Regions from separate parts of the Simplicispira sp. GW247-4R2A genome, predicted to be linked through region 1. Evidence: predicted binding sites of a transcription regulator. Region 1 holds the regulator's gene; each other region holds the start of a gene.

Region 1 (4,209 bases):
CATGCCATTCACGTCGAGAAGCAAAATCTCTCCAAGGACGATGGCATTTTTGCCTGGATCGCCAAGCAGCCGGGCATGGATTTGGCCAAGTTCAAGGAGATGTACAACTCCTTCACAGTCTCCAATGAGGTCCGCAAGGTGTCCCAATTGCAAGACGCCTACGGCGTTGAGGGTGTTCCCTCCATGGGCGTGGCAGGGCGCTACTACACCGATGGCAGCATGGCCGGCAGCCTGACCGGAATGCTCAAAGTGGTCGAAGCGTTGGTCGCCAAAGGCTGATTTCGCAACCGGGGCTGTCTTCCCTGTAATGCCCGCGGACGCTGCGGGCATTTTTTTGCCCGTGCATGGCACAATGGTTGCAAGATTCGTGCCGCCAAAGGCCAGCAGTGTTCACCCTGCGTTGGCGTGCCCTTTACTGACACTCTTCGCATGTTCTCTCTTTTCTTGCCGTCTCCTTTTTCTCGTGTGCGACCCGTCGAGCTCATCGCATGGGTGCTCGCCGCCATGGGGGTGCTTGCCACGGCGCCGGTGTTCGCCGAGAAGGCCGATCGCAACCAGCCCATGAACATCGAGGCCGACCAGTTGCGGCACGACGAACTGCAACAGACCAGCGTGTTCACCGGCAAGGTGGTCGTGACCAAGGGCAGCATCGTGCTGCGCGGCACGCGGCTGGAGGTGCACCAGGACGCCGACGGCTACCAGTCGGGAACGGTCACCGGTGGTGCTGGTCAGCGCGCGTTTTTCCGCCAGAAGCGCGACACGGCGCCAAGCGCCCTGCAAGAGTTCATCGAGGGGGAGGCGCAAACCATCGAATACAACGGCAAGGCCGATACCGTGCGCTTCGTCCATCAGGCCGAGCTGCGCCGTTACCGGGGGGGTGATTTGAGTGATGAAATTACCGGCGACGTGATCGTCTACAACAACCTGACCGATGTATTTACCGTGGACGGCCGCAACACGGGCAAAAAGCCGGGGGACGGTACAGGGCGCGTACGGGCTGTCCTCGCGCCGCGTGACGCCGCGCCAGCAGCAGCCGCCGCTCCAGCCTCGGACGCCAACCCCCTTCTGCGTCCCAGCAACCGCCTCGGCGGCGACGCGAAGTGACGGCACCAGCGCAGGCCAGCAGTGCGACCAGCCTGCTGGAGGTGCGGCATCTGGCGAAATCCTACGGCGGCCGCAAGGTGGTCAAGGACGTGTCCCTCAGCATGCGCAAGGGCGAGGTCGTCGGACTGCTCGGCCCCAATGGCGCGGGCAAGACCACTTCGTTCTACATGATCGTGGGCCTGGTGCCCTGCGACGCGGGCGACATCTTGATCGACGGGCATTCGGTGGCGCACATGCCGATCCACCGGCGCTCGCGCCTGGGGCTGTCGTACCTGCCCCAGGAAGCCTCCATTTTCCGCAAACTCACGGTGCAGGAGAACGTGCGCGCCGTGCTGGAGCTGCAGCAGAACGAGGAGGGAAAACCGCTCGCCAAGGCGGCCATTGAAGAGCGCCTGACCGAGCTTTTGCAAGAGTTGCGCGTGGAACACCTGCGCGACTCTCCAGCGGTGGCCCTCTCGGGCGGTGAGCGCCGCCGCGTGGAGATTGCACGGGCCCTTGCCACGCAGCCGCGTTTCATTCTGCTGGACGAGCCCTTTGCCGGGATCGACCCCATCGCCGTGATCGAGATCCAGCGCATCATCGGTTTCCTGAAGGCGCGCGGTATCGGTGTCCTGATCACCGATCACAACGTGCGCGAGACGCTGGGCATCTGCGACCACGCCTTCATCATCAGCGAGGGCGAGGTGCTGGCGCAGGGCACGCCGACCGACATCGTGGACAACGCCGAAGTGCGCCGGGTGTACCTGGGCGAGCACTTCCGGATGTAGCCGTGAAACCCGGCCTGTCGCTGCGCGTCTCGCAGCATCTGGCGCTCACGCCGCAGTTGCAGCAATCCATCCGATTGCTGCAGCTCTCGACGCTGGAGCTGGGGCAGGAAGTCGACCAGATGCTCGACGACAACCCGTTTCTGGAACGCGAGAGCGACGAGGCGCCGCGCGAGGAGTTTGGCCTGCTGCAGGCCGACATGCCCGTGCAGGCTGATGATGCGCCCATCGAGAGTGCTACGTATTCGGGAGCTGAAATCCCAAGTGCAGTAAGCGCCGAGAGCCAAAATGATTCGGAATATTCCGGAGCGGATGAGCTGCTGGATTGGTCGGGCGATGGCACGTACGACCTGGCGCCTGACGATGCCGAATGGGGCGGCGACGCCCCCGCGCGCCAGCAGAGCGACCAAGGCGAAGGCGTGGGCGACGCGCTGGACCGCGCGCAGGAGCATGGCTCGCTGACCGACTTCCTGCACCGCCAGGCGCTGTCGCTGCGCCTTTCCGATATTGACCGTGCAGCGCTCTCCTTCCTGATCGAATCCTTGAACGACAACGGCTACCTGGAAGACCCCCTCGAGGAACTGGCCGCCGGTTTGGCCGGGGGCGATGCGGAGGAGGCCGAAGAACTGGTGCACCGCTTCACCGTGGCGCTCTCGCTGCTGCAAAGTCTGGAGCCCACCGGTGTCGGCGCGCGCAATCTGGCGGAATGCCTGCGCCTGCAGCTGCAGGCGCTTCGGCACGAGGAGGCGCAGCACGCCGAGACACTCGCGACCGCGCTTGCCATCTGCCAGCAGCCGCTTGACCTGCTCGCGCGGCGCGACGTGCGGCGCCTGGCCCCCCTGTGTGGCGCCAGCGAAGACGCCGTGCGTGCGGCCATGGCCCTCATTGCCAGCCTTGAACCCCGCCCCGGCCGGCGCTTTGCCAATGTGGAGCGCAATGCCATCGTCCCCGACGTGCTGGTGCGCCGTGTCGGCACAGGAGGCGCGCAGTTTTCCGTGCAGCTCAACCCCGACGTGATGCCGCGCCTGCGCGTGCACGACATTTACGCGGGCGCCCTGCGCGGCCACCGCGGCAGCGACGGCCACCACGCGCTGCAGCAGCGGCTGCAGGAGGCGCGCTGGTTCATCAAGAACATCCAGCAGCGCTTCGACACCATCCTGCGCGTCTCGCGCGCCATCGTCGAACGGCAAAAGAACTTCTTCGTGCATGGTGAACTGGCCATGCGCCCGCTGGTGCTGCGCGACATTGCCGACGAGCTGGGGCTGCACGAATCGACGATCTCGCGTGTCACCACCGCGAAATACATGGCCACGCCCCAGGGCACTTACGAACTCAAGTTTTTCTTTGGCTCGGGTCTGGGGACGGATACGGGCGGCAATGCGTCGAGCACGGCGGTGCGGGCGCTCATCAAGCAGTTCGTCGCCGCTGAGAACCCGGCCAGACCGCTTTCGGACAGCCAGATTGCCGACATGCTCAAGGAGCAGGGCATCGAATGCGCGCGCCGCACCGTGGCCAAATACCGCGAAGCGCTGAAGATCCCCACCACCACGCTGCGCAAGGCGCTGACATGAAACACCCCCTGCGGCGCTGCGCGCCATCCCCCTCTCCTGCGGGAGGGGGACGCCACCCCTGGCCCGGCAAAGCCGGTTCCACGGTGGCACTGGCGTTTGGCTGCTGGTGGCAGCGGTGGTTGCACGACGCAACAGTCATCCTATGAATCAACTTCATCTATTTCTCCCTTGCGCCGCCGGCGTCGAGGGCTTTCTGGCCGACGAGGTGCACCAAATCACTGGCCTCACCGGCAACGATTTGCTTGTGGGCCGTGGCGGCGTACTGCTGCAGGCTTCCTGGCGCGATGCGCTTTTGCTCAACCTGCACAGCCGCCTGGCGCAGCGCGTGCTGGTGCAGTTGGCCCAGGGCCTGTACCGCAACGAGAACGATATTTACGCCCTGGCGTCCGGCATTGCCTGGGAGATCTGGTTCACGCCGCGCCAGAGCTTCAAGGTGGAAGTCACGGCCCAGCACAGCCCGCTGACCAGCCTGAACTTTGCCGCGCTGCGCACCAAGGACGCGGTGGCCGACCGCTTTCGCGCCAAGGCCGGCGTGCGCCCCGACGTGGACACCCAGTGGCCCGACGTGCGCGTGCACCTGCACCTGACCACCGACGAGGCTACGGTCTACATCGACACCTCGGGTGAGCCGCTGTTCAAGCGCGGCTGGCGGAACGTCAAGGAAGGCGGAGCCAAAGGCGACGCCCCGCTCAAGGAGACGCTCGCCGCCGCCATGATCGCCGCCACCGGCTGGAATCCGATGGGCGATGCGCCCCTGCCGCTCTACGACC
Region 2 (4,209 bases), on a different contig from region 1:
GGTTGGCGCACAGCAGCACGCCGCTGGTGGGCGCGGTGAGCCCGGCGATCAAATTGAGCAGCGTCGATTTGCCGCAACCAGAATGCCCGATCAGGGCGACGAATTCGCCCTGTGCGATCTGCAAGTTGATGTCCTGCAGCGCAGTGAACGGGCCCTTGGCCGTTTTGAAGGTTTGCCCCACCTGCTGGATGTCGAGGTAGCGCGCAGCCGGTGGCGCAGAGCGGGCGGGCAGGGCGGCGGCGGTGGTGTCGCTGGGGGTGGTCATGCGCGTGTCTCCTCAAACGTGAAGGCCGATGCGATGCGCACCAGGGCGAATTCGAGCGCGTAGCCGACCACGCCGATGATGAAGATGGCGATCAGGATGTGGGCCACGTTCAGGTTGTTCCACTCGTCCCACACCCAAAAACCAATGCCCACGCCGCCGGTCAGCATCTCGGCCGCCACGATCACCAGCCAGGCCGTGCTGACCGCCAAGCGCACGCCGGTCAGCATGTACGGCAGCACGGCGGGGAACAGGATGCGCGTGGCGATCTTCCATTCCGACAGGTTCAATACTCGCGCCACGTTCATGTAGTCCTGCGGCACGCGCTGCACGCCGGTGGCGGTGTTGATGACCATGGGCCAGATCGAGCAGATGAAGATGGTCCAGATGGCCGCCGGGTTGGCGCCCTTGAACACCAGCAGGCCAATCGGCAGCCAGGCCAGCGGCGACACCGGCCGCAGCAGGCTGATGAGCGGCCCGAACATGCGCGAGAGGAAGGTAAAACGCCCGATGGCAAAGCCCGCCGGAATCCCCACCGCCGCCGCCAAGCCAAAGCCCACGGCCACGCGTTCGAGCGAGGCCAGCACGTTCCAGCCCACGCCCTGGTCGTTGGGGCCGTTGCGGTAGAACGGGTCGGCAAACAGCTCGCGCGCCTGCTGCCAGGTAGCGGCCGGGCCGGGAATGCTGGCGCCCGTGCCGGCCGACACCAGCGCCCACACGCCCAGAAGCAGCGCAAAGCCGCACAGCGGCGGCAGCACCGCCAGCCAGAAGGCGCGGGACAGCAGCGGGCCGCGTGGGGTGTCTTTAAGGTGTTTTTGGCCTCTAGCGCTTGTGTTGATTGCGCTAGAAGCTATATTTTTGATAGCTCCGGAGTGTGTAGGCGCGCTTGCTGCGGCTTCGGGCGGGGAATGGAAAACGGCGGCGACCATGGGTGGGCTCCTAAGGGTCAGGCGTGAATCTTGAAACTGTCGGCGTACCTGGCGGGGTCTTTGCCGTCCCACACCACGCCGTCGATCAGCGTGCTGCTGCGCAGCTCGCTCTTGGGCAAGGGCGTGCCGCTGGCCGCAGCGGCCTGCTTGTAAAGGTCGATGCGGTTGATGGCGCGCGCCACGCCGGTGTAATCGGGGTGGTCTTTCAGCAGGCCCCAGCGCTTGTGCTGCGTCAGGAACCACATCCCGTCCGACAAATAGGGGAAGTTGACCGCGCCGCCGTCGTAGAACTTCATGTGGTTGGGGTCGTCCCAGGTCTTGCCCAAGCCGTTGTCGTAGCGCCCCAGGATGCGCGGCGCAATCGTGTTCACCGAGGTGTTCACGTACGACTTGGCGGCAATGGTCTGCGCCATGCGCGTCTTGTTGGCGGCGCTCTCGTCGATCCAGCGGCTGGCCTCCAGAATGGCGGCCGTCACCGCGCGGGCGGTGTTGGGGTACTTCTGGGCGAAGTCAAAGGTGGTGCCCAGCACCTTCTCGGGGTGGTCCTTCCACACGTCCTGCGAGGTGGCGGCCGTGATGCCCACGCCGTCGGCGATGGCGCGCGCGTTCCAGGGCTCGCCCACGCTGAAGCCGTCCATGTTGCCCACGCGCATGTTGGCCACCATTTGCGGCGGCGGCACGACGATGCACTTGACGTCCTTGAACGGGTCGATGCCGCCCGACGCCAGCCAGTAGTACAGCCACATGGCGTGCGTGCCGGTCGGGAAGGTCTGCGCAAAGGTGTATTCGCGCGGCTCTTTCTTCATCAGCGCCGCCAGGCCTGCCAGGTGGGTCGCGCCCTTGTCGGCCAGCGCTTTGGAGAGCGTCAGCCCCTGGCCGTTGCGGTTGAGGGTCATCAGCACCGCCATGTCCTTCCTGGGGCCGGCCAGTCCCAGGTGCACGCCGTAGACAAGGCCATACAGCACGTGGGCAAAGTCCAGCTCGCCGTTGACCAGCTTGTCGCGCACCCCGGCCCAGCTCGCCTCCTTGCTGGGGATGATGGTCACGCCGTACTTCTTGTCGAAGCCCAGCACCGAGGCCATCACCACGCTGGCGCAGTCGGTCAGCGGAATGAAGCCAATCTTCACTTCCTTCTTCTCGGGGGCGTCCGAGCCCTGGGCGTGGACCAGCGCGCGCAGCGCTGGGCTGATCCCCACGGCGCCCACGGCGGCGGCCTGCAGCACGGTGCGGCGGGGCAAGCGGGATGTCAGAAGATCGGTCATGGGGTTCCTTTTTGCGTTGGGCCAATAAAAAAGGCGTCCTCACGCTGCGCAGCGCCGCAAGGGGCGGCAGACGCGCAGGGTGGGGACGCCTTTGTCCATTGAACGGTTGCCTCCACCCGCCATTGGGTGGTGCCGCCGTATTGACCCCGAAGGGTCTGTAAGCACTATTGCAAGGCTTGTGCCAGGTGGTGGGCGGAGTGCTTGCTAGGGGAAAAGGACTGCGAGGCGCTTGGTTCCAGAGCGCTGGGGCTGGCCTCTTGCGAACCGGGTGCGTGGGGATGCACCGGAGTTGTGCGCTGCACCATGGGAGCGCGGGAGCGACGAAGATCGGAAATGGCCCGCCTGAACCGCTGGGCCGGCTAAACGCCCGGTGGCAGCTTGGAGGCCATCATCTTCTTTCGGTCGATCCTGTCGCCATCGACGATGAACGTTCCGTCCCCCACGGCGTGAACCGTGCGCTTTTCCGTGCGTCCGGTATCGAGGTAGGCGGCCACCGCCTTCAGCACGACAATGGGGTGCTTCTGGATGAGGTCGACGACCCGGCACTCGATGTTGGCGAGGCATTCCCTGATCAAGGGCGGCCTGACGTGCTTGGCCGGCACGGGCGTGAGCCCCAATTTGGAAAACTTGTCCGTGTCTGCCCCGGAGCATGTCCCGATGCCGACCACCTGGTCCAGGAGGTCAACGGTGGGGATCGCAATCACGCATTCCCGGGTTTTTCGCAACGCCGCGAAAGAGTGGTTCCACTCCCCCGTGGCGATGGCGAACCTCGGAGTGAAATCCAGCACCATGGTCCAGGAAATGGTCATGACGTTGTGCTTCTCCCCATCATGGGTGGTCACGAGGACCACGGGCCCCGATTCCATCAGAGTGAAAGCCTTGCCCAGGTCAAACTGCTTCATGAGAGCCCCTCCGTGCGCGTTCGATATTACCCGTGGAAACCCAAGGCGCCGCTCCGGCGTGTTGGCGCACAGTCCCGGTTGGCAGCAGCGCAGTGCCTGCGGCGCTCACAACCCCCCCTGCTTCAATTCGTCGGGCATGTGAGGGGGACATGCAAAGGCATGGGGCGGCCCCTTGACCACGGTGGTTCTCACCCCAGCAAATCCACCATCTCCAGCATCCGCCGCGCCACCTCGCCCAGCTTCAGCCCCTTTTCCATCGCCGTCTTGCGCAGCTTCTCATAGGCGGCGGGTTCGCTCAGGCCCTGGCGCTGCATGAGCAGGCCTTTGGCGCGGTCGATGGTTTTGCGGTCTTTCAATTCGCTTTTGGCGTCGGCCAGTTCGCTGCGCAGGGCTTGTTCGTGGGCGAAGCGGGCCAGGGCAACGTCGAGGATGGGGCGGATGCGCTGGGGCGCCAGGCCCGCCACGACGTAGGCGCACACGCCCGCGGCCACGGCGTCGCGCACGTGGGTGGTGTCGTCGTCGTTGGTGAACAGCACGATGGGGCGGGGCGCATCGCGCGTGGCCATCACCACATGTTCAAGCGCGTCGCGGGCTTCGCTTTCGGCGTCCACGATGACCAGATCGGGCTGGAGCTGCGCCAGGCGTTCGCTCAGGAAGGTGTCGGCCGGCAGCACGGCGACGAGGTTGAGGTTGTTTTCCAGCAAACCGATGCGCAGCATGCGCGAGCGCTCGGCCAGCCGCAGGGCGTGCCGGTCTCGCGGGTCGGCCACGGCGAGTTCGGGGGCTATCACCACAATGCGCAGCGCTTGTTTGTGTTCGTTCATGGTGGGCAATGCGAAGCAAGAGTCGTGCCA
Region 3 (4,209 bases), on a different contig from region 1:
CAGGCGGCTCCAGCAGCAGGTTTCTTCAATACCATGAGCGATGAGGACGGTGTCGTGCGCTCATTGCCTCTGCTGGCGGAGTACCAGGGTGCTTACTACGAATCGTTGGCGCTAGCCGTCTACCGTACCTTCCTGGGCGGCGCCAATGTGGTGCCGGCGTTTGCTACGGAACCAGTGCCGGGCGAGCGCAACTTGCTGCGCGGCGTCGAGCTGCACGCAAGTGGCGGGCGGAAATTCCTCCCGGTGGACGAGGAATTGGCAACGCTCGTGCCCTACCGCGGGCCGGGTGGGCCCAGTGGTGGATCTTTTCGGTATATCTCGGCGGCTGACGTGCTGCAAGGCAGGCTGCCCGCCGGCAGCCTGCGCGGCAAAATTGTGCTGCTGGGCTCCACGGCGCCGGGCCTGCAGGACCTGCGTGCGACGCCTGTCGGGCGCGCGTACCCCGGTGTGGAAGTGCACGCCAATGTGCTCTCGGGGTTCCTGAGCGGGAAGGCGATTTATCGGCCCGACTACGCCACCGCCTTTGACGTATTGCAAATCGTCGTTGCTGGCGTGCTGCTGGCGCTGGTACTGCCTTTGCTCAGCGCCGCTCGTGCGCTGCTGCTGGCCGCCGCTGTACTGGTGGCCTTGGTAGGCCTTAATGCACAGCTGTATCTGGTCGACGGCTTGGCCTTGCCATTGGCGAGTGCGCTGGCCGTGGTGGTGGTGGCCACCGCACTCGACATGGCCCATGGCTACCTGACAGAGAGCCGCACCAAACGCAACCTGGCGCACCTGTTTGGCACTTACGTGCCCCCTGAACTCGTGGACCAGATGCTGCTCGCGCCCGAGCGCTACAGCATGCAGGCCGCCAGCCGCGAACTCACCGTGATGTTTTGCGATATGCGCGGCTTTACCGCCATGTCCGAGCGCATGGAGCCCGTGCAGCTCCAAGCCTTGCTCAACGACATCTTCAGCCGTCTCACGCAGGCCATTCGCGCGCATCTGGGCACGATCGACAAGTACATGGGGGACTGCGTCATGGCCTTTTGGGGCGCACCGGTGCCCACGCAGCAGCACGCCGCGCTGGCCGTGCAGGCGGCGCTGGACATGGTTGCTGCTGTCCAATCGCTCAACGCCCGCCACCGCGCCACCGGCCTGCCAGAGATCGGCATCGGCATAGGGCTCAATACCGGCCCCATGTGCGTGGGGGACATGGGCTCGGACATTCGCCGCAGCTACACCGTGATTGGCGACGCCGTCAACCTTGGCTCGCGCCTGGAAGGCTTGTGCAAAGTCTACGGCGTGGACATTGTGGCGAGCGAGGCAACCCGCCAGCAGGCGAGTGGTTTCGTCTGGCAGGAGCTCGACCGTGTGCGCGTCAAGGGCAAGGAAGACGCCGTCGCCATTTTTTACCCGCTCGGCCGGTTGGGGGAGGTCGCGCCTGATCAGATGCACAGGCTGGCGCAATGGAACGAGGCGCTCGCCAGCTTGCGCGCGCAGGATTGGGCGGCCTGCGATCGCCATGCAGAATCCCTGCGCCGCGCCGATCCTGAGAGCAAGCTGCTGGCCTGGTACGCCGAACGTGTGGCCATGCTGCGGGTGTTACCCTACCAGCCCGACTGGGACGGGGCGACCCGTTTCGATACCAAATAGCCGCAGCCCTATGAAAATCCGTGTGCTTGGTTGTTCCGGCGCCATCTCGCAAGGCTGCCGCACCACCTCGTTTCTGGTCAACCGCAACATCCTGATCGATGCGGGCACCGGCGTGGGCGACCTGACGCTGGACGAAATGGCGGCCATCGACCATGTGTTCCTCACCCACTCGCATCTGGACCACATCGCCGCCCTGCCACTGATGATCGATTCGGTGGCCGCCATGCGCAGCGCCCCGCTGCAGGTGCATGCGCTGCCGGAAACCATTGCCGCCCTGCGCGCCCATGTGTTCAACGGCACCATCTGGCCCGACTTCAGCCGTATCCCCAGCAGCGACAGACCCTTTTTGCGTTGCGTCCCTCTGGCCACTGGCGAAGTGTTGAGCGTGGCGGATGCTGTCCTCGAAGTACTGCCCGCGCTGCACACCGTGCCGGCCGTGGGCTATGCCGTGCAGGGCGAGCGCGGCTGGTGGGTGTTCAGCGGCGACACCGGGCGCAACCCGGCGTTCTGGCAGCGCGTGAATGCCTTGCCTGTTGCCATGCTGGTGATTGAGACCGCGTTCAGCCGGCGCGAACACCTGCTGGCCGAGCGCAGCCGGCATCTGTCGTCGGACACCCTGGCCCAGGAGCTGGCGCAGTTCCAGGGTGCGGCGAACTGCCCCATCTGCATCACCCACACCAAGCCGTCGGAAACGGCGCTCATCTATGAAGAAGTGTGCCGGTTTGACGCGCATGCGGCAGCGGGGGCGCCGGCCAGGCACGACATTCGGTGGCTGGAGGCGGGGCAGGAGTTTGAGGTGTAGGGGGGCAGCGCAAGGCACCACAAAAGACGGGCCGGGGCAAAGCGGCAGACTGAAGGTGACAAAAATGTGCAATCTGTGCGCAAACGTGTCACGTTGAGAGACTGCCAATTTGAAATGTCTCACCTCACGTGCCGTAAAAATCCTGGCACAGGATTTGCTGCATACCCTGTGCATTTGCAACTTTCCCTAGGGGGTTTTCATGAAGCGTTCTCTCCAACAAGGTTTTACCTTGATCGAATTGATGATCGTTGTGGCGATCATCGGTATCTTGGCCGCTATCGCTTTGCCTGCTTATCAGGATTACACGGTTCGGGCAAAGATTTCTGAAGGTGTGATCGCCGGCTCTTCTGCCAAAGGTGTGTTGAGCGAAGCGTTCCAATCTGACGGTGTGACAGGGTTGACAGCTGCTGCGACCGCAATCAATGCAACGCCGTATCAGCAAAAGGCATCAAAATATGTCCTGAACTACTGTGTATACAACGCAGCTGCTGGCGGTGCTCCAACTGCGGCAGACTGCGCTCCCTTCCCTGCAGCGGCGACCAACTGGACCATCTCGGTAGCAATTGCAGCCACTTCAGGCAATGGTATTCCCACCGGCCTGAACGGAAAGGCGTTTAACCTCCTTCCGAATGTCCAGGGCGCATTGCCTGTGGCAACTTCCGTCGGTGCTGTGGATTGGGCTTGCACTTCTGCAACCAACGTATCTGCAAACGGTCGCGGGCTGACCAATATAACGGTTAATGCTGCTCCGGTGCTGGCTAAATATATGCCGTCCGAGTGCCGTTGATCGTCAGGCGCAGCTAAGCGCCGGGTGAGAAACACAACGCCCGCTTTTGCGGGCGTTTTCGTTGATGATGGGAACCCCACGTCTTTCTCTCTCTCTCTCTCTTCATTTTTTGCTGCTGCCGTGCCTGAAGTTTCTGCTTTCCCTTCCGTATTCCACTCCCGCGGTGCCCATGCGCTGCGCGCCGCTGCCATCCATTTGCTGTTGTCTGCCACCGTGGCGGGCGTGGTTGCAGCGTTGGTGTTTGGCCTGTGGTTTCCCTCGCCGCTGCGCGAACTGGTGGGCGGCACGGAGTTGTTCTGGTTGATTGTCGGCGTCGATGTGGTCTGCGGCCCCTCGCTCACCCTGGTGGTGTTCAACCCCGCCAAGCCACGCGCCGAGCTGCGGCGCGATCTGGCACTAGTGGCGCTCATCCAGTTGCTGGCGCTTGGCTACGGTATTCATACGCTGGCACATGCCCGCCCGGTGGCGCTGGTGCATGAGGTGGACCGATTTCGCGTGGTGACCTATTCCGACCTGAACGAGGGCGAAGACGCGACTGTTCCCGATTGGGCCCAGCCCTGGAGCCTGGCGCGCCCGCGCACCGTGGGGCTTCGCCCTGTGAGCACTTCCGCCGAGAAGCTGGCCAGCATCGATGCCTCGCTGCAGGGCGTTGAGCCCAGCCAGCGCCCAAGCTGGTGGCAGGACTATGCGCTCAGCACCGCCCAGGTGCTGCAACGCGCCCGCCCACTGAGCGAACTGCGTGGCAAATACCCCAGCCAGGCGGCGCTGATGGATGCGGCGGTAGGGCGCGCATTGGCCAACCACAAGCCGGGCGAAACCACCGATGGCGCTGCGTTGCGCTGGCTGCCGCTGGTCAGCCGTCGAGCGATGGATTGGGTGGTGCTGATCGACCCGCACACCGCCCGCCTGCGCGGGTATGCCCATGTGGATGGTTTCTTTTGATTGAGCCCGCCTGCGGCGTGTGCGTGTCCTCGGCATTTCATAC
Region 4 (4,209 bases), on a different contig from region 1:
TACGGCCCGGTTTTTCCTAAGGTTGCGTACCGGCTTGCCGATTCGTTCCATGTCGACTATGAGGCAGCCTTCGCGCAGGCCAGCGCCGATCTGCCAGAGGCCAGTTTTTCCTGCAACTGCATTCTCAATTACCTCTATGGGGAACTAGAGGGAAAACACACCGGGCAGGTGATTGGTCCGATGACTTTTGGCGAAGTGGCCTACCAGTTGCTGAACCAGACCATGGTGCAGATGACCTTGGAAATGCACTGACGAGTGCGGCTCGCCAAGGGGGCAGGTCACGCAGAACAAGTCCCTCAGGCACTGCGCGGCGCACGGGCGGCTTCGAGCTTGCGGTAGATGGTCTGCCGGCTGATACCCAACTGGCGAGCGGCCTGGGTGACGTTGCCGCGCGTGCTTTGCAGGGCTTGCTGGATGGCGGCGTGCGACAACTCCTGCAGGTTGAGCGTGGCGTTCTGGGCCGGCACTTGGTCTGTAGGGCACGGTGCAGCGACTGCATTCTTCAAAGGAAGGGACAAGGCGGCGATCAGGTCATCAGGCATATGCACCCAGTCCAGCGTGTCCTCCTCGTCCCCCAGCATGGCGCAGGCCGTGCGCAGCACACTCGCGACCTGGCGCAGATTGCCGGGCCAGGCGTAACCGGCCAGCTGTGCATACAGATCTGGCGCCAACTGCAGCGCGCGCTCCGGGTGCAGGTCGTGCAGCAACCGCTGGGCGAGCGCCCCGAAATCGCTGCGCTCGCGCAGCGCCGGCAACTGCACCGTCAGGCCATTGATGCGGTAGTACAGGTCTTGCCGGAAACGCCCCTGCGCTGCAGCCTCCAGCAACTGGCAATGCGTGGCGCAGACAAGAGCAAAGTCCACCGGCACCGCCGTGCCCGAGCCGACCGGCGTGACGCTGCGCTCCTGCAGCACCCGCAGCAGCCGGGTCTGCATGGGCAGCGGCATATCGCCAATCTCATCGAGAAACAGCGTGCCGCCATGCGCTTCGCGCAGGCGCCCCAGGCTTCCCTCCTTGCGCGCGCCCGTAAAAGCCCCGCCCACGTAGCCAAACAGCTCGGCCTCGATCAGGGATTCTGGAATGGCACCGCAGTTGATGGCGACAAAGGGCGCTGCATGCCGCGGACCGCTGGCATGCAAGGCGCGCGCAAACACCTCCTTGCCCACGCCGCACTCACCCTGGATCAACACCGCGATAGGCTTGCCCACCACGCGGCGCACCTTGTCGGCGGCGGCGCGCCAGCGGGCATCGCCCGTATCGATCTGGGCCAGTGCATCGCCCGCGGGCTGTGCAGGCTGAAGGTGCGCCGCACTGCTCGCGCGGCGCGTGGGCCAGGTAGCCGCATCCGCCTGCAGCTGGGCAAACAGCGTGGCGCCGCTGTGCAAGCGAAGCATGTGGGTCTGCGAGGACCGGCGCTGGTGGCGGGTGAGCAGGTCATCGAGCCGCACATCGAGTACGCGTTCGAGCAGCGTCGCGCCGATGTCCCCGGTCTGCAGGCCCAGCTGCGTCAGGGCCACGCGGTTGGCGCCCACGATCCAGCCGTCCTCGGAGACCACCACAATGCCTTCCGCGACGCTGCCAATGCCTTCGGGCTGCGTGTGCAAGTGCAGCCGAAGGTTGCGCTGGCAGGTGGCCACCAGCAGGCGGTTCTCGATCATGCGGGCGGCCGTACTGACCAGGCCCAGCGTATGCCCATGGGCCTGGCCGCTGCGGTGGTCGCCAGAAATGTCCAGGATACCCAGCAGATCGCCCGTGGCCGACAGAATGGGCGAAGCCGCGCAGGTCAGGAAACTGTTGCGCTCCAGGAAGTGCTCGGAGCCGTGTATCTGCACGGCGCTGCGCTCGACCAGGGCTGTGCCAACGGCATTCGTGCCGCGGTGTTCCTCGTGCCAGGACGCCCCGCAGGCCAGCGCCACGCGTGCCGCCTTGTCGGCGAAAAGCGGGTCGCCCAGCGTGTGCACCAGCATGCCGCGGGGGTCGGCCAGCACGACCACGCTCTGGCTGTGGCGCACCTGGTCAAACACATATTCCATGATGGGGCGTGAATGCGCCAAGAGCGAATGGCTGGCCGACAGGGCCTGGCGCAGGCTGCCGCTGCTTGCTGGCTCGGGCGCCAGCACCCGGCCCGTGGGCACCAACCCCGCTGCCATGCTGCGCGACCACGAACGCGTCAGGCGTTCATGGACCAGGCCACCTGGGCACTGGCCCGATTCCAGCAGATGCTGCCTGGCCTGGCGCAAGGCGATGGGAGTAGGGATCGATGGCATGTGTTGTCTCCTGTGCGGGTGCTGGGGTGCCCCGCTTTTTGGCGCGAGTATGGGCGGCTCGCCACCCGCAGGCAACTGTGCATTACCCCTATGCTGGCCAAGTGTTTCGTTCTGTGACAGTCGTTGCACTGTGGAGCGTCGCCCCACGGGCGACTGGCGGCATCCTGCTCAGAAAGTTTGCAAGGTCCTGCAAATTCAATGCATTGGCAGCACAGGGACAGCCTGGCACGGTTTGTGAATGGTGTCTGGTATCTGGCCGTCCAAGTGGACGCTGGATTGACTTTTCACCTGGAGACAAGCACATGACCGTTTATGCAGCCCCTGGCGCCGCTGGCGCCAAAATCGCCTACAAACCCCAGTACAACAACTTCATCGGTGGCAAGTTCGTCGCCCCTGTGAAAGGCCAATACTTTGACGTGGTGACGCCTATCAGTGGAAAGGTCTATACGCAGGTAGCCCGCTCCACCGCCGAAGACATCGAACTGGCGCTCGACGCCGCCCACGCCGCCGCCGACGCCTGGGGCAAGACCGACGCCGCCACGCGCTCCAACATCCTGCTCAAGATTGCCGACCGCATTGAGCAAAATCTGGAGTTGCTGGCCTACGCTGAAACCGTGGACAACGGCAAGGCGATCCGCGAGACGCTGAACGCCGACATTCCGCTCACCGTGGACCATTTCCGCTACTTTGCCGGCTGCGTGCGGGCACAAGAAGGCGCGCTGTCCAACATCGATGAGAACACCGTGGCGTACCACATCCAGGAACCTCTGGGCGTGGTGGGCCAGATCATTCCGTGGAACTTCCCCATCCTGATGGCAGCCTGGAAACTGGCCCCTGCCATTGGCGCCGGCAACTGCGTGGTGCTCAAGCCCGCAGAGAGCACCCCCATCAGCATTCTGATTTTGGCCGAGCTGATTGCCGACATCGTTCCCCCTGGCGTGCTCAATATCGTCAACGGCTACGGCCGTGAAGCCGGCATGCCGCTGGCCACCAGCAAGCGCATTGCCAAGATTGCCTTTACTGGTTCCACCACCACGGGCCGCGTGATTGCGCAGGCCGCGGCCAACAACCTGATTCCCGCCACGCTGGAGCTGGGTGGCAAGTCGCCCAACATCTTCTTTGCCGACATCATGGACAAAGACGATGCCTTCCTCGACAAGGCGATTGAAGGCCTGGTGCTGTTTGCCTTTAACCAGGGTGAGGTTTGCACCTGCCCATCGCGCGCACTGATCCAGGAATCCATCTACGACAAGTTCATGGAACGTGTGCTCAAACGCGTGGCGTCCATCAAGCACATGAACCCGCTGGACACCGACAGCATGATGGGCGCACAGGCCTCCAAAGAGCAGCTCACCAAGATTCTGTCGTACCTTGATCTGGGCAAACAGGAAGGTGCCGAGGTGCTGGCCGGTGGCAGCCAAGCGCATCTGGGCGGGGACTTGGAAGGCGGCTACTACGTGCAGCCCACGCTGTTCAAGGGCCACAACAAGATGCGCATTTTCCAGGAAGAAATCTTTGGTCCCGTGCTGGCCGTGACCACCTTCAAGGACGAAGCTGAAGCGCTGGCCATTGCCAATGACACGCTGTACGGCCTGGGTGCCGGCGTGTGGAGCCGCAACGGCAACGTGGCCTACCGCATGGGCCGCGCCATCAAGGCCGGGCGCGTGTGGACCAACTGCTACCACGCCTACCCGGCGCACGCTGCGTTCGGCGGTTACAAGGAATCGGGTATTGGGCGTGAGACGCACAAGATGATGCTCGACCACTACCAGCAGACCAAGAACCTGCTCGTGAGCTACAGCGAAAACAAGCTGGGCTTCTTTTAAGGCCGGCGGCTGCTACCAATGAGCGAAGGGGTGCGGGCAGCCGCTCCCCTTCTTCGTTTGAGAACCTGAAACCGGCATTTGGCTCCGCGCGGCGGTGCCGTTAGCGGTGTGCCAGG

Evidence for each region. Region 1 encodes sigma-54, which starts transcription at its own class of promoters, with help from an activator protein. Its sites were predicted from a motif close to TGGCANGNAANCTGCTTT; they were not measured.
Region 2: a site for sigma-54 is predicted at 2,620-2,637, ahead of AC07ZH_RS17945 (CmpA/NrtA family ABC transporter substrate-binding protein). Genes of this name have one in related genera too.
Region 3: a site for sigma-54 is predicted at 2,581-2,598, ahead of AC07ZH_RS17810 (pilin). Genes of this name have one in related genera too.
Region 4: a site for sigma-54 is predicted at 2,491-2,508, ahead of exaC (acetaldehyde dehydrogenase ExaC). Genes of this name have one in related genera too.

Annotation. Positions count from the first base shown of each region.
Region 1 is NZ_JBWKZM010000001.1:16,091-20,299, forward strand. Features, by position in the region: gene AC07ZH_RS00095 (thiol:disulfide interchange protein DsbA/DsbL) at 1-279, shown strand, start outside; gene lptA (lipopolysaccharide transport periplasmic protein LptA) at 430-1,104, shown strand; gene lptB (LPS export ABC transporter ATP-binding protein) at 1,101-1,871, shown strand; gene AC07ZH_RS00110 (RNA polymerase factor sigma-54) at 1,874-3,439, shown strand; gene AC07ZH_RS00115 (THUMP domain-containing class I SAM-dependent RNA methyltransferase) at 3,582-4,209, shown strand, end outside.
Region 2 is NZ_JBWKZM010000033.1:4,071-8,279, reverse strand. Features, by position in the region: gene AC07ZH_RS17955 (ABC transporter ATP-binding protein) at 1-265, opposite strand, end outside; gene ntrB (nitrate ABC transporter permease) at 262-1,191, opposite strand; gene AC07ZH_RS17945 (CmpA/NrtA family ABC transporter substrate-binding protein) at 1,209-2,453, opposite strand; gene AC07ZH_RS17940 (flavin reductase family protein) at 2,813-3,355, opposite strand; gene AC07ZH_RS17935 (ANTAR domain-containing response regulator) at 3,544-4,179, opposite strand.
Region 3 is NZ_JBWKZM010000032.1:30,368-34,576, reverse strand. Features, by position in the region: gene AC07ZH_RS17820 (CHASE2 domain-containing protein) at 1-1,635, shown strand, start outside; gene AC07ZH_RS17815 (MBL fold metallo-hydrolase) at 1,646-2,437, shown strand; gene AC07ZH_RS17810 (pilin) at 2,637-3,224, shown strand; gene tfpZ (TfpX/TfpZ family type IV pilin accessory protein) at 3,345-4,166, shown strand.
Region 4 is NZ_JBWKZM010000008.1:67,049-71,257, forward strand. Features, by position in the region: gene AC07ZH_RS07620 (DUF6976 family protein) at 1-252, shown strand, start outside; gene AC07ZH_RS07625 (sigma-54-dependent Fis family transcriptional regulator) at 297-2,267, opposite strand; gene exaC (acetaldehyde dehydrogenase ExaC) at 2,570-4,093, shown strand.